Regions from separate parts of the Paenibacillus sp. alder61 genome, predicted to be linked through region 2. Evidence: predicted binding sites of a transcription regulator. Region 2 holds the regulator's gene; the other holds the start of a gene.
The links. The regulator LexA, encoded in region 2, represses DNA repair genes until DNA is damaged. The targets are predictions, from matches to a motif close to CGAACATATGTTCG.

Region 1: LBW89_RS20575 (YolD-like family protein) is a predicted target of LexA. The motif match lies at 2,428-2,441, and genes of this name have one in related genera.

The regions. Positions count from the first base shown of each region.
Region 1 is NZ_JAIUDG010000021.1:42,197-48,445, reverse strand. Features, by position in the region: gene LBW89_RS20590 (DUF6809 family protein) at 363-635, opposite strand; gene LBW89_RS20585 (helix-turn-helix domain-containing protein) at 736-954, shown strand; gene LBW89_RS20580 (HIT family protein) at 1,162-1,668, opposite strand; gene LBW89_RS20575 (YolD-like family protein) at 2,056-2,397, opposite strand; gene LBW89_RS20570 (hypothetical protein) at 2,700-3,743, opposite strand; gene LBW89_RS20565 (DUF6932 family protein) at 3,743-4,279, opposite strand; partial or broken gene LBW89_RS27960 (IS3 family transposase) at 4,483-6,033, opposite strand; gene LBW89_RS20545 (pentapeptide repeat-containing protein) at 6,164-6,249, opposite strand, start outside.
Region 2 is NZ_JAIUDG010000002.1:255,995-262,243, forward strand. Features, by position in the region: gene LBW89_RS03095 (aminotransferase class I/II-fold pyridoxal phosphate-dependent enzyme) at 1-438, shown strand, start outside; gene LBW89_RS03100 (MerR family transcriptional regulator) at 549-959, shown strand; gene glnA (type I glutamate--ammonia ligase) at 978-2,306, shown strand; gene lexA (transcriptional repressor LexA) at 3,174-3,800, opposite strand; gene LBW89_RS03115 (LysM peptidoglycan-binding domain-containing protein) at 3,986-4,345, shown strand; gene LBW89_RS03120 (DUF896 domain-containing protein) at 4,546-4,719, shown strand; gene LBW89_RS03125 (hypothetical protein) at 4,772-5,305, shown strand; gene LBW89_RS03130 (HAD family hydrolase) at 5,366-6,160, shown strand; gene LBW89_RS03135 (FixH family protein) at 6,199-6,249, shown strand, end outside.

The DNA of each region.
Region 1 (6,249 bases), on a different contig from region 2:
GCTCCTTACTTATTCTTACCTCAGTATAACTCATTTTATAACGCTTTTATGGGTTGTTGATTATTTTTATTTATATAAGATCTGTAATGTTGTCTGCAGTAATTTCACCTAACGTTCGGGTATTCCCGAACCTTCACTGCCTTAAACGACCGGAGGGAGTGGCCGCGACGCGGTTAGGTAGTGCAAGGTTGTCCGGTTTGATTCCACTTCCCTGCTACTGAATTTGCCTCTTCGAAACCGCTTCTTCATGCTCCGGCCGGACCAAGGAGCGATAGCGACGCAGTGGGAATACGGTGTTAACTGAAGTCAACGACTTCCTCGAGCTACTTTCCCCTCTATATATCAGTCTTTAAAATTCTTCTTTATTTTCTATCAGCATAAGCCTCCGTTACAATTTGAACACCCATTTTGAAACCATAGATGAATACTTCGGTTGAGTATATAGAAGAAGACTTTCCCAACAGATCATATATTTTTTCAAGAAGCTCTACCTCATCCTCCGTCAGACTTGTTAGTAACTTCTCCTTGAAGTTTGAAATTTCGCTATTCAACAATTTATACTCTGGATTCTTTGGTATAATCTTTTCTTCTGGTCTAATTTCTCCAAAATACAATTGCTCTAATAAGCTACTCATTCCCTCCATTGTATTTCTCATAAGAACATTTTAGCGATTTTATCGCTAAATCTCAATAGCGAATTACTCGCTAGAGTATTTTTATGTTGGAGGTGTTTGTATGTACCCAAGAATTAGAAGCTTACGTGAAGATAAGGATTTAACTCAATCTCAAATTGCTGCATACCTCAACTGTAGTCAACGTATATACAGTAATTATGAACGCGGTGAAGTTGATATTCCAACCGCCATACTCATTAAACTTGCCGACTTCCACCATACCAGCACCGATTATCTTCTTAATAGAACTAACATTAAACAAGCTTATCCCAAAGATTGAAAAAGATTTTGGGGGTACTTATTTCACTATCGTTGATTTCAGTTAACGTTCTTGTGTTCACGAACCCGAGAGGCTTAAGGAGCGCTAGCCCCTGGTGGCTCTGCCACTCAGCCTCGCAGGGTTGTCTGGCTGCATCCACTTCCCCCGACTACTCCTCTGCCAAACCGAGGGCGTCAGCCCGATGCATGAACACGGTGTTAGATGAAGTTACCTTGAGCTACTCACAAAATCCCTCATGCCCTCTCTTAGCATGCTAACCCCTTCTTCTACACTCTTCATATTCTCATCGTCATTCATATTATTCCTTGCATGTAATAATGCCGGTCTTAATGATTCTACTGAATTTCCAAATTGATACATCCATTCATATCTAGGAACCATCCATAAATGAAAGTGGTGTGTTGTATCTTCATTATAAAAATAATAGACCTTATCAATTCCCAATCGTTTTCTTTGTTCACTTCTGAGCTTATGGATTAACGAAATAAATTCTAATCGCTCTTCATCTGTTAATTCATCCATACAGTAAAAATGCCTCTTTGAAGCCAATATAACTAACCCTTTAATTGGGTAAGCAATATCCTGATGGACATGAAAGTTGCTTGATTCAAAAATCACTCCACCTGTTGAAGAAATCAAACCACTTGTCAATGCGCAGCTTACACATTCAACTTCTACTGATCTTCCATCAGCCAATGTAATTAGTCTTGGCATTATGCACCTCATAGTTTTTGATTTTGAAAAGAACTTGCATCGTAATTTCATCTAACGTTCCGCATCTATGACGCGACCCGGCCTTAGATAACTCTTAAGTTAATACGTATATTTAATTCGTTTAAAAAACGTGAAATCCTTTATCCAAGCGGCTTTTACGGTTTCACAGGGTCTGTGAATATTTCAAAAGTTGATATATTTTGTGGGCAAGTTGTGGGCATGCTCCCAACAACAAAAAAAGACTACAGAGGCATAATTGCTCCTGTAGTCTTTTCATTTACTCGGCTGCCAATATATCCTCGATCCGAATCCACTGCCATTCACCCGGACCGGTAGAAAGTTTAACCTCCCGCCGTTTAGTTTACGTCGCTTTTCTACGTTCACTTCCTATTCTCTTGGCGCGAATCCCAATTCGAGTATATCCGCCATGCCGAACCATTCGCCGTCAACCATAAAGCGGCCGGACCGTAGATCGAGCCGTTCAATTACGCCGACGACTCGCACGTCTTCGAACTCGTCAAACATGCGCAAATTAACCGGCTGTTTAGCGCGATGTGTCTCGACCAGAAAACGCGAAATCTGCTCCGTGAGCTGTCCATCGATTTCCGGACGGCTCTTGCGTTTTTCCTCATGTTGAGCGCGCAACATCGCCTCTTTATCCTCTGGCAGGATCATGCGGGAGGACTCGCATAGCATATTCGACCCCGGCGTAAGTTTGTTCGTTGACATATCCGAATCACCTCTGCGGATATTATATACCGAACAAATGTTCCTATTCAACGAGAAAATTTTACGATAGCTCTCTAATCGGATTTATCGAGCTTGGCGCGGGGCCGACGGAGAAAGAGGCTTTTTATGGCGTGAGTCAGGGAGTGGTTACCGGAGAGGATCGATTTTGTTTACGGAGACGTGGAAAAGGCCCGTGTGAAAATACGGAATTGGACTCGCGCATGAATGCTGAGAAATTCGGTGTTTTAGAGTTCATGATGAAAAAATCCCGCTAACCAGTGAAGGTGCGGGATTTTTTCTCATTATTCCACAGTTATTTCTTCGGCTTCTAGCCTCAGTAATTTATTATTACTTGAATAAACAACAAAGCCAGATACCTTCACTCTTTTTTTAAGAAATCGTTCAAGACTTTGCTCACCATCATCATTTAATAAGTAACATCTTATTTCATCATGCTTAACATCTTCAAAAACAAATGGTCGAATAATTAAACTCTTATCGTCTAAATCAACACCACGTACTTTCCCCTTACCATGTACAAATTCTTTATTCACTAGTTTTTTTGCTTGTTTTGATAATTGTTTACGCGTGTGTTTGGTTGTATTGACTATACGCTGACGAAAAGTTACACTGTTTCCTTCAAAGGAAATTGCGTCAATATTAGACTGAGAACTAGGTGTAACCTGCTTAGCATAGTGAATAATTTTTAAAACATCTCTTTCGTTATACTTTTCAACCAACCCACTTAAAATTTCTTCATCTTCTGCTGAAGCAAGTGCAGATAATAATAGCTGCATTGATTCAACAGCCATCTCATTTTGGGTAGCTAGTTCTCTAAGTTTTTCCCACGGATCCTTATTATAGCTAAACATATCCAGTTGTTCATCATCGATATCTACTTTCAAATTAGGCGATTTCAAACCTAATTTCAGACTTCCTGTAGCTGTTGTAGTAAGATCGAATGAAAGCGGAAACTCATTTGTAATAGATTTAATATCAATATTACGAGCTTTTGCAATTAAGTTTAAGGATTGTCTATTAGCGTTAGATAATTTACTTAAAAAGTTACCAACCAAGCCAATTGGCCCCTTACCTGATTGGAAATCCTCTCCATTAATTCGAATCCAAAGGTCAACATCCTTGTCAGGTTGAGATAATTTCAAATCGACTTCCTCATTTAACAATTCATTAAGACGATCTTTCATGCTGTCCACTAAATATTTTGCCGAAGGTTCATAAATGTTGAGTAATTCAGAATTATCTTTATAAGTTGATCTTATTCTTTCCAAGTTCTTTTGGGCTTCTTTTAATTTTTCTATTGTTTCTGACAAGGTGTCAATAACCATCAGATTTCACCCCCATCTAAGTATACCTTAAGTATACCCTTGCTTCGAGGAACTATAACCCAATCAGGGTCTCTTTCCGGATCCTTGTCTCTAAGCTTCCCCTTCGATCCGCCAGTGCAGAAAAAATAAGCCCACTGATTCAACATATCCTCTGAATCAGCCAGTAGTAAATGCGCTCCAAACATATTTCTAATGGCTAATTGATTATTTGGATTTAAAAACAAGGTAATTGCCTGCTTATCATGCTCATCCAAGGTAGTAAATGCTTCAGAAACAACCTCCGGTGGAATGTACGCTGCAAAATCAACATCGCCAGGTTCTTTTCTTCCTGTAACAAAGCTCCCGTCGATTAATATAGCTTTTGGTGTTAACCCGACGTCAATAAGTCTATTGATTAACCCCTTGAACATTCTCCATAGTTTTTTTCTTTTTTCCGTGAATAAGAACGCATGTTCTATATCCTTTATTGTACACTCATGAATACCTTCAGGTAAATGGTATCCATCACAAAATTCAGGGATATTATTCAAAATCAATACAGCCCTTCTTTATATAATGGTAATATTTGAGAGTATTAATTCTCCTCAATTTTCACCCATTAAAGAAGGTATGTCAATTGTTATATGATCCAAAATAAAAAAGTTACTAAACTTTAGCCAAACTTAAACATAAAATAAAAAGACCCCCGCCAGCTTGAAGCGCTCCCCGTCAAGTAGACAGTACAAAAAATAAAAGTCAATTAAGCGGCCTTGGTCCTGAATTCCATTGGACTGAGGCCGTTTAGTTTTGCTTGTAGTCTTTCATAATTGTAAAAGTGTATGTAGTCATCAATATCCTTTTTGAGTTCCTCAAAGCTTCGGTAGGTATGCAAATAATACTTTTCACATTTCAAGGTTCCCCAGAAGGATTCCATCGGTCCATTATCAATGCAACGACCCACACGGGACATACTCTGCTTTATTTTAGCTTCGTCCAACAGCTCCTTAAAGCGCAGTGATGTATACTGAAAACCGCGGTCACTATGAAGCAGCGGTGTGCTATCGGGTGCTGACTGCAGGGCTAGATCCAACGTCTGAAACACGAGAGGATTATTATTGGAGTGTCCCAGTACGTAGGAAATAATCGATTTGTCATGAAGATCAAGGATTGCGCTTAAATAGGCCTTCTGGCCATTACCGTATTTAAATTCCGTGACATCCGTTACCCACTTCTCATTCGGCGCTTCGGCCTGGAACTTACGATTAAGTATGTTCTCAGCCACCTGCTGCGGCGTAGAACGCTGGTACTTCCTTTTCTTTCTACGGATGACGGACTGGATTCCTTTAATCTTCATAAGTCGTTGCACTCGCTTAAGGTTAATCGCTTTTTGCATTTGTCGACACATATGTAGTGTTAATTGCCGGTAACCGAAGGTGCCCTCGACCTTCTCGTACAAGGACATCATAACCTCCGTCAGCTCTCTGTTCTCCATCTCGCGCTTCCCAGGAATGTGGTTAAGCCACTTGTAATAGCTTGACCTTGACACCCCGGCAGCTGCATAAAAGCTGTATACTGAGTGACTCTGCTTTTGGACAGCTTGAATGGCAAGGTAGATCTTCTCTTGCCGATGCTGGCTCAGGGACGCCTCCTTTCGAGATCTTGTAACTTTTTTAAGAAAGCATTCTCCGCTCGGAGCCGTTCGTTTTCGTACTCGAGCTTCTTCATGGCAAGCTTTTGCTGATCCGTTTCGCTTAGCTCTTCAGGCGACTTTGTACGTCCTCTGCCGTCCTGTAAAGCATCCTGACCACCTACTTCATACTTCCTTACCCATCCGTATACTTGCTGGTAAGAAACCTGGAACTGCCTTGCTGTTTTTGTATAGTCTTGTCCATTTGCAAGGCAGTAGAGGACAATGTCAATTCTCTCCTGCCATGTCGTGGAACGTCCCTTGGTCATAGCCGTTGTTCCTCCTGTATAGGCTTTTAAACTGCTATGACTATTATACTTCTTAATCCAGTTGGCGAGTTGCGTTCGACTCGCAATCCGATATTTATCAATGATTTGATTCTGCGACACCCCCCATCCAGATAATCCTTAACCGCTTGGTGCTTTAGCTCTCGGAATAACTCCGATTATGAGTGCGGATTTCTAATCCCTCGTATCCATATAACCGATAACGATGTTGCCATTTGGCTATTGTGGACTTATTAAAGCCATGCTTCCTGGCGGCTTCCTTCACTCCAATAAGGCCCCTTTCAATCTCTTGAAGGATGGCTAACTTCTCAATAGCACTGGGCTTGTCTGTAGGCATGAAAAAAAACTCCCCTCACAGTAACAGGTTTTATTATTTCACCTGTCTACTGTATGGGGAGCATATCAGCAGAGTTCTGCCTTCCGATGCTTTCGGATACCCGTTTATGTATGCTCTGGGCACTCCTCTTCTATCCCTTCACCTTCAATCCCAACAGCTTCGCAAACCCGATCGCCTGCTCGGGCGCCACGGTGCATCCCGCCAGTGCGTCTACCG
Region 2 (6,249 bases):
ACCCGGGGGATCTATCAAGGGCTGTTTCTCGCTCCCACCACGGTTGGACAAGCCTTGAAAGGCAGCGTCCTGGCGGCGGCGGTATTCGAACAGGCCGGCTTTGAAAGCCGGCCCGGCTGGAACGCCAAACGGACCGATCTGATTCAAGCCATCGCCTTCAGCGGTCCGGAGCAGCTGATCGCCTTTGTACAAGGGATCCAACGCGCCGCGGCCGTGGATGGTCACGTCGTTCCCGAAGCGTGGGATATGCCGGGGTACGAGCACCCGGTCATCATGGCGGCGGGAACCTTTATCCAGGGCGGAAGTCTGGAACTTTCGGCGGATGCTCCGATTCGCGAGCCCTATATCGCATATATGCAGGGCGGCTTGACCTACTCTCATGTGAAATTCGGTCTACTAACGGCACTGCAGACGATGTTGGAGCGGAATCTCATATAGTTGACATGCCATCCAAATATCTCTGTAAGTATTTCTAACATACCTATTGACATGTTAGGATAGTTGACATAGAATAGAGCCATGATTAATTTACTGGAAGGTTGAGAGCGATGAGTGACGAAATTCGCAGAAACATGGCCTTGTTTCCGATCGGTATCGTTATGAAGCTAACGGATTTAACGGCTAGGCAAATTCGTTATTACGAACAGCATCAACTGATCGTGCCCGCCCGGACATCAGGGAATCAACGGTTATTCTCCTTCAATGACGTCGAGCGGTTGCTTGAGATCAAAGGCTTGATCGACAAAGGCGTCAACATTGCCGGGATCAAGCAGGTCATGAATCCGATGAACAAGGATTCCGGTGAAGCAACGATCATCACGAAGGATACGGAAGAGAAGCGAAAGGAAATGACGGATTCACAGCTTTATCGTATGTTGAAACAGCAGCTCATCACAGGGAAAAGACCGGGTCAGGTTTCTTTGATCCAAGGGGAGCTGTCCCGCTTTTTCAAAATATAAACGTAGGGAGAGGTTATCTTGAGTTACTCAAAAGAAGACATTTTACGCATTGCCAAAGAAGAAAATGTTCGTTTTATCCGATTGCAATTTACCGACCTGTTGGGAACGATCAAGAACGTGGAAATTCCCGTCAGCCAATTGGAGAAGGCGCTTGATAACAAGATGATGTTCGACGGTTCGTCCATCGAAGGCTATGTGCGGATTGAAGAATCGGACATGTATCTCTTCCCTGACCTGGATACTTGGGTTATCTTCCCGTGGGTTGCCGAAGATCGCGTAGCCCGTTTGATTTGCGATGTATACATGCCTGACGGCACGCCGTTCGCCGGGGATCCTCGCGGCATTCTGAAGCGCGTGCTGAAGGAAGCCGAAGAGATGGGGTATACGTCGATGAACGTCGGCCCGGAACCGGAGTTCTTCCTGTTCAAAACCGACGAGAAGGGCAATCCAACGATGGAATTGAACGACCAAGGCGGTTATTTCGATTTGGCCCCTACGGATCTCGGGGAGAACTGCCGCCGCGAAATCGTTTTGACGCTCGAGGAAATGGGCTTTGAAATCGAAGCCTCTCACCATGAGGTGGCCCCGGGGCAGCACGAAATCGACTTTAAATATGCCGACGCCATCAAGGCGGCGGACCAAATTCAAACCTTTAAGCTCGTCGTCAAGACGATTGCGCGTCAGCATGGCCTGCATGCGACCTTTATGCCGAAGCCGTTATTCGGCGTGAACGGTTCCGGGATGCACTGTCACCAATCCTTGTTCAGAGGCGATGTCAATGCTTTCTACGACGAGAGCGATACGCTCGGCCTGAGCAAAGAAGCCCGTCATTACATGGCCGGGATCTTGAAGCATGCCCGCGCTTTTGCCGCCGTCACGAATCCGACCGTGAACTCGTATAAACGTCTGGTTCCGGGCTATGAAGCGCCGTGCTATGTGGCTTGGTCTTCCAGCAACCGCAGTCCGATGATCCGGATTCCGGCATCCCGCGGCCTCAGCACCCGTGTCGAAGTGCGGAACCCGGACCCTGCCGCTAACCCGTATCTGGCGCTGGCCGTTATGTTGAAGGCCGGTCTCGACGGCATCAAGAACGAACTGCCGCTCGTGGATCCGGTAGACCGGAACATCTATGTGATGTCTGAAGAAGAGCGCGTGGAAGAAGGCATTCCAAGCCTGCCGTCCGACTTGAAGGAAGCGCTCGGCGAATTGATTCGCAGCGAGATCATTACCGAGGCGCTCGGCGACCATGCCTTGACTCATTTCTATGAACTGAAAGAAATCGAGTGGGACATGTTCCGCACGCAAGTCCATCAATGGGAACGCGATCAGTACATGACATTATATTAATCGAGGAATCCCTTGGGGCCGTAGGCTTCAGGGGATTTTTTGTTAGGGGGCATTTGGCGGGGAGACGGTAAGGATTAGGGGTTTCCCCTATTTTGCCCCCCCGTTAAGCCACACCCGTAAGCCAGCCGGACTTTGCATTTTTGTAACCCGTAATAAAAACATCAGCATACATATAAATCTAGTGCCCTCATCAGATAACCTTGGTAACATAGAATTTCTGCATATCTGCATGTTTTTTTCTTGTTCGGAACATAAATTTAAAAATTCCTGCCATTCTGCAGGTATTTTGAACGAAACCGGCTCGTTTCTCTAAAATCGCTAGAAAAACATGCAGATTCGCATCTTTTTCGCATTCCCTCGGGTATCGGCCATAAATACCTGCAGATTTGCATCTCTTTTAAGTTGGAAGGGGTGGAATGTTCACTAGGCAGGGGAGAGCACTGGATATACTTATAGGCAACTGATGTTAACGTCGTCGTCGTCGTGTACTCGTTACTTCGAACGTAGGAGTTGTTTGAATACAACGTAATCCGTCCGCGTGCTAAACGGTTCCTTGTTGTTATTTTGTTTATTAATTGCTTATTTGGCGGACCAGATATGACGGGGGTTATCTCGCATCGTATTTAACTCCGCGACTGATGAAAATCAAGCTTTTGGGCATGCTAACGCCAAGGAGCTGATGCGATATGGTGTTCGCTTTGAAAAAATACCACCGGCGCAGACTTTGGCTGAAAAAGATCTGGCGGGAAGAACGTTCCGGCATGAAGCGGTATTTACCGCAAGACGATTTGACGACGGTCTAACCAGCCAACACTAAAAAAGGCTCCCCGGCTAAGGGAGCCTCTTCATCATACCATCTAGAATAAATTAGTGCAGGTCGCGGAATAATCCGACGACTTTGCCGAGAATAACCACATTCTTGAGCCGGATTGGTTCCATCGTCGAATTCTCGGGTTGGAGGCGGATATGGTCTCTCTCTTTGTAGAAAGTCTTCACCGTCGCCTCGTCATCTTCCGTCATCGCCACGACAATATCGCCGTTGTTGGCCGTCTGCTGCTTACGAACGATCACATAATCCCCGTTGTGAATCCCCGCCTCAATCATACTGTCTCCGACGACGGAAAGCATGAAGATTTCACCGTCCGAGGAGTATTGCTGAGGTAACGGGAAGTAATCTTCAATATTCTCGGTTGCCGTAATCGGCATGCCGGCGGTAACCTTGCCGACAACCGGAACCCGGGTCACGCTGTGGGCGAACATACCGAGCGAATCGGATTCTTCTTGTCCCAGCAGCTCGATGGCCCGCGGTTTGGTGGGATCCCGGCGGATAAATCCCTTCTTCTCCAAACGGTCCAGATGCCCGTGTACGGTAGAGCTGGAGGCAAGTCCGACCGCTTCGCCGATCTCGCGTACCGAAGGAGGGTAACCCTTCATTCGAACTTCGTTGCGTATAAATTCCAAAATAGCCTGTTGTCGGCTGGAAACCTTGGACATAACGATCATCAACCCCATTAGTAACGTTTGGAAAAATTATAACATAGAACTACCGTTCGTACAAACATAAGTTCTAAACGTTTCTATTAAATACGAACAATTGTTCTAAAAAACTATTGAATCAAACAAGTGTTCGTGTTATATTGATATCAGAAAACAAGAACATTTGTTTGGGAGTGATCGATATGCCAAGATATACTACATACCAAAGTATTTATAATAAGCCGGTTGCCCGCTCTTGGAGGGATGCCTTCGGTTTTTCTTCGGTGGAATGGACCCGGCGCATGATGAAGATTGTGTTTCTACTGATTTTGTTGACGATGACCGGTACGGGAGTGGTTTCCGCTTTTGCCGCCGCCAAAGACGGGGATTCTCATGTCAAGGAAACCGTCATTGTTACGCCGGGAGACACGCTATGGGAGATTGCGGTTGCTCATAAGCCGCGGGGGAAGGATACGCGTGTGTATGTAGAGGCTATTAAGCGGGCGAACGGATTAGCCGTGAGCGATATTCATCCTGGGGACATGCTCGTTATCCCGGATTGATTCCGATAGGCGTGGCTTGTTTAACGGCTTTCTAACCTTGTTTATATATAAGTCCTGTTTTGGTGACTATAGATGACTATATATATGAAGAAACTGAAAGAGCTTGGATTAAGGGCCGCCGCCTTGACAAGCTCTTTTTCTCATGTCAAAGTAAGAATTGTTGCCTTAAGAATAAGGATGACCAGACAGGAGGAAATAAAGTGGATATAGATACATTGGTAAAGCGAATCAATGAATTGGCCCGAAAAAACAAGACGGAAGGTCTGACGGAGGATGAAAAGCTGGAACGGGCACAGCTCCGGGAAACTTATTTGCAGAACATCCGGAACAATTTCCGCCAACAGCTGGAATCGATTGAAATCGTGGATAAATAATGCCGGCCGCAAGGCCTGGCTTACATAAACAATAGGTGTAGGAGGAAAGTTCATGGCTTCATTTGACAGGAAGGTTGAACGCAATCGGGTTCGTATGAACAAGAAAGGGAAGGGGCCTAGCCGGATCGGCGGCGGAGGGCAGGATCCCCGGTATTCGTTAGGGCCCAAAGGGGAAGGCGAGGTGTTTAGGGGAAGAAATATCCTGCTTCCGGGAGTTCTGGTTTTGCTGGCTCTCCTTTATGCGGTCGTGGGGCTGATCGGCAACGCTTCGGAAGTCAACTCGATGTTGTTCTGGGTCACCATTGTTCTTTATCTGATCTTGGCGTTGACGATTTTTCTCAGAAAGCCTTATTTGCGGATTCATAAAGGCTGGCTGTATACGTCCAAATTCAACAGAGACCGCGCGTTGGAAGCTAACAACATCAGTAAAATTAAGGTGGGCCGCGGGAAAATCACGATTATTCCGAAAAGCAAAGACGTCAATTGGGTGTTTTACCGTATGCGCAACCGTTTTGATACAGAGGCGATGGGGGAACGTTTGGAGCAGTATGCCAAACTGCATCATGTGTCCTTTGAGAAGGGATAGGGGATAGCGTAGATAAATATAACATCGGTTTTTCACAATTTTGGGGGAGCGTGTGAAGATATGTCCATTAAAGCGGTATGTTTTGATTTGGATGACACCTTGTTGTGGGATGAGCGCAGTATTAAAGAAGCGTTTGAAGCGACCTGCCTAAAAGCGGGTGAAGCGGCGGGGATTGATCCCGAAGCCCTGGAGGAATCGGTCCGCAAGGAAGCCAGAGCATTGTACGAATCCTATGAAACCTTTCCGTTCACCAAAATGATCGGGATCAATCCGTTTGAGGGATTGTGGGCGACCTTCTCGGCGGGGGAGCAGCCGGAATTCCGCCAGCTGGAACAACTCGCTCCCGTCTACCAAAAGGAGTCCTGGCGCCGCGGCCTAAAGGGGATCGGTGTGGAGAACGAGGCGCTCGCCGGGGAATTGGCCGCGCAGTTCGGCAAGGAAAGACGTTCCCGCCCTCATGTGTATGAAGAAACCTTCCGCATTCTCGACGAATTGAAGGGCAAGGTGAAACTGCTTCTGTTAACCAACGGTTGTCCTGCCCTTCAGCAGGAAAAGCTTGACGGTGTGCCGGAACTGTCGCCTTACTTTGATGAAGTTATCATTTCCGGATCCTTCGGGAAAGGAAAGCCCGATCCGTCGATTTTCCGCCATGCACTGGAACTGCTGGGCGTGGAGCCGCAGGAAAGCTTGATGGTCGGCGACAAACTGACGACCGACATCTGCGGCGGACTGAGCGTGGGGATGGTCACGGTTTGGGTCAACCGGCATGGACGCAGCCGTACCGACGAAATTGTGCCGGACTACGAAATCAAACATTTGGCGGAACTGCATGACATCATCGCGAAATACGCTTGAGGGTTTTGAAAAGAATCGAGTGTAGGGAGGAAAGCGCCATGAACAAAAGGAATGGTGTTTGGATCATCACTTTGACCCTGCTGTTTGCG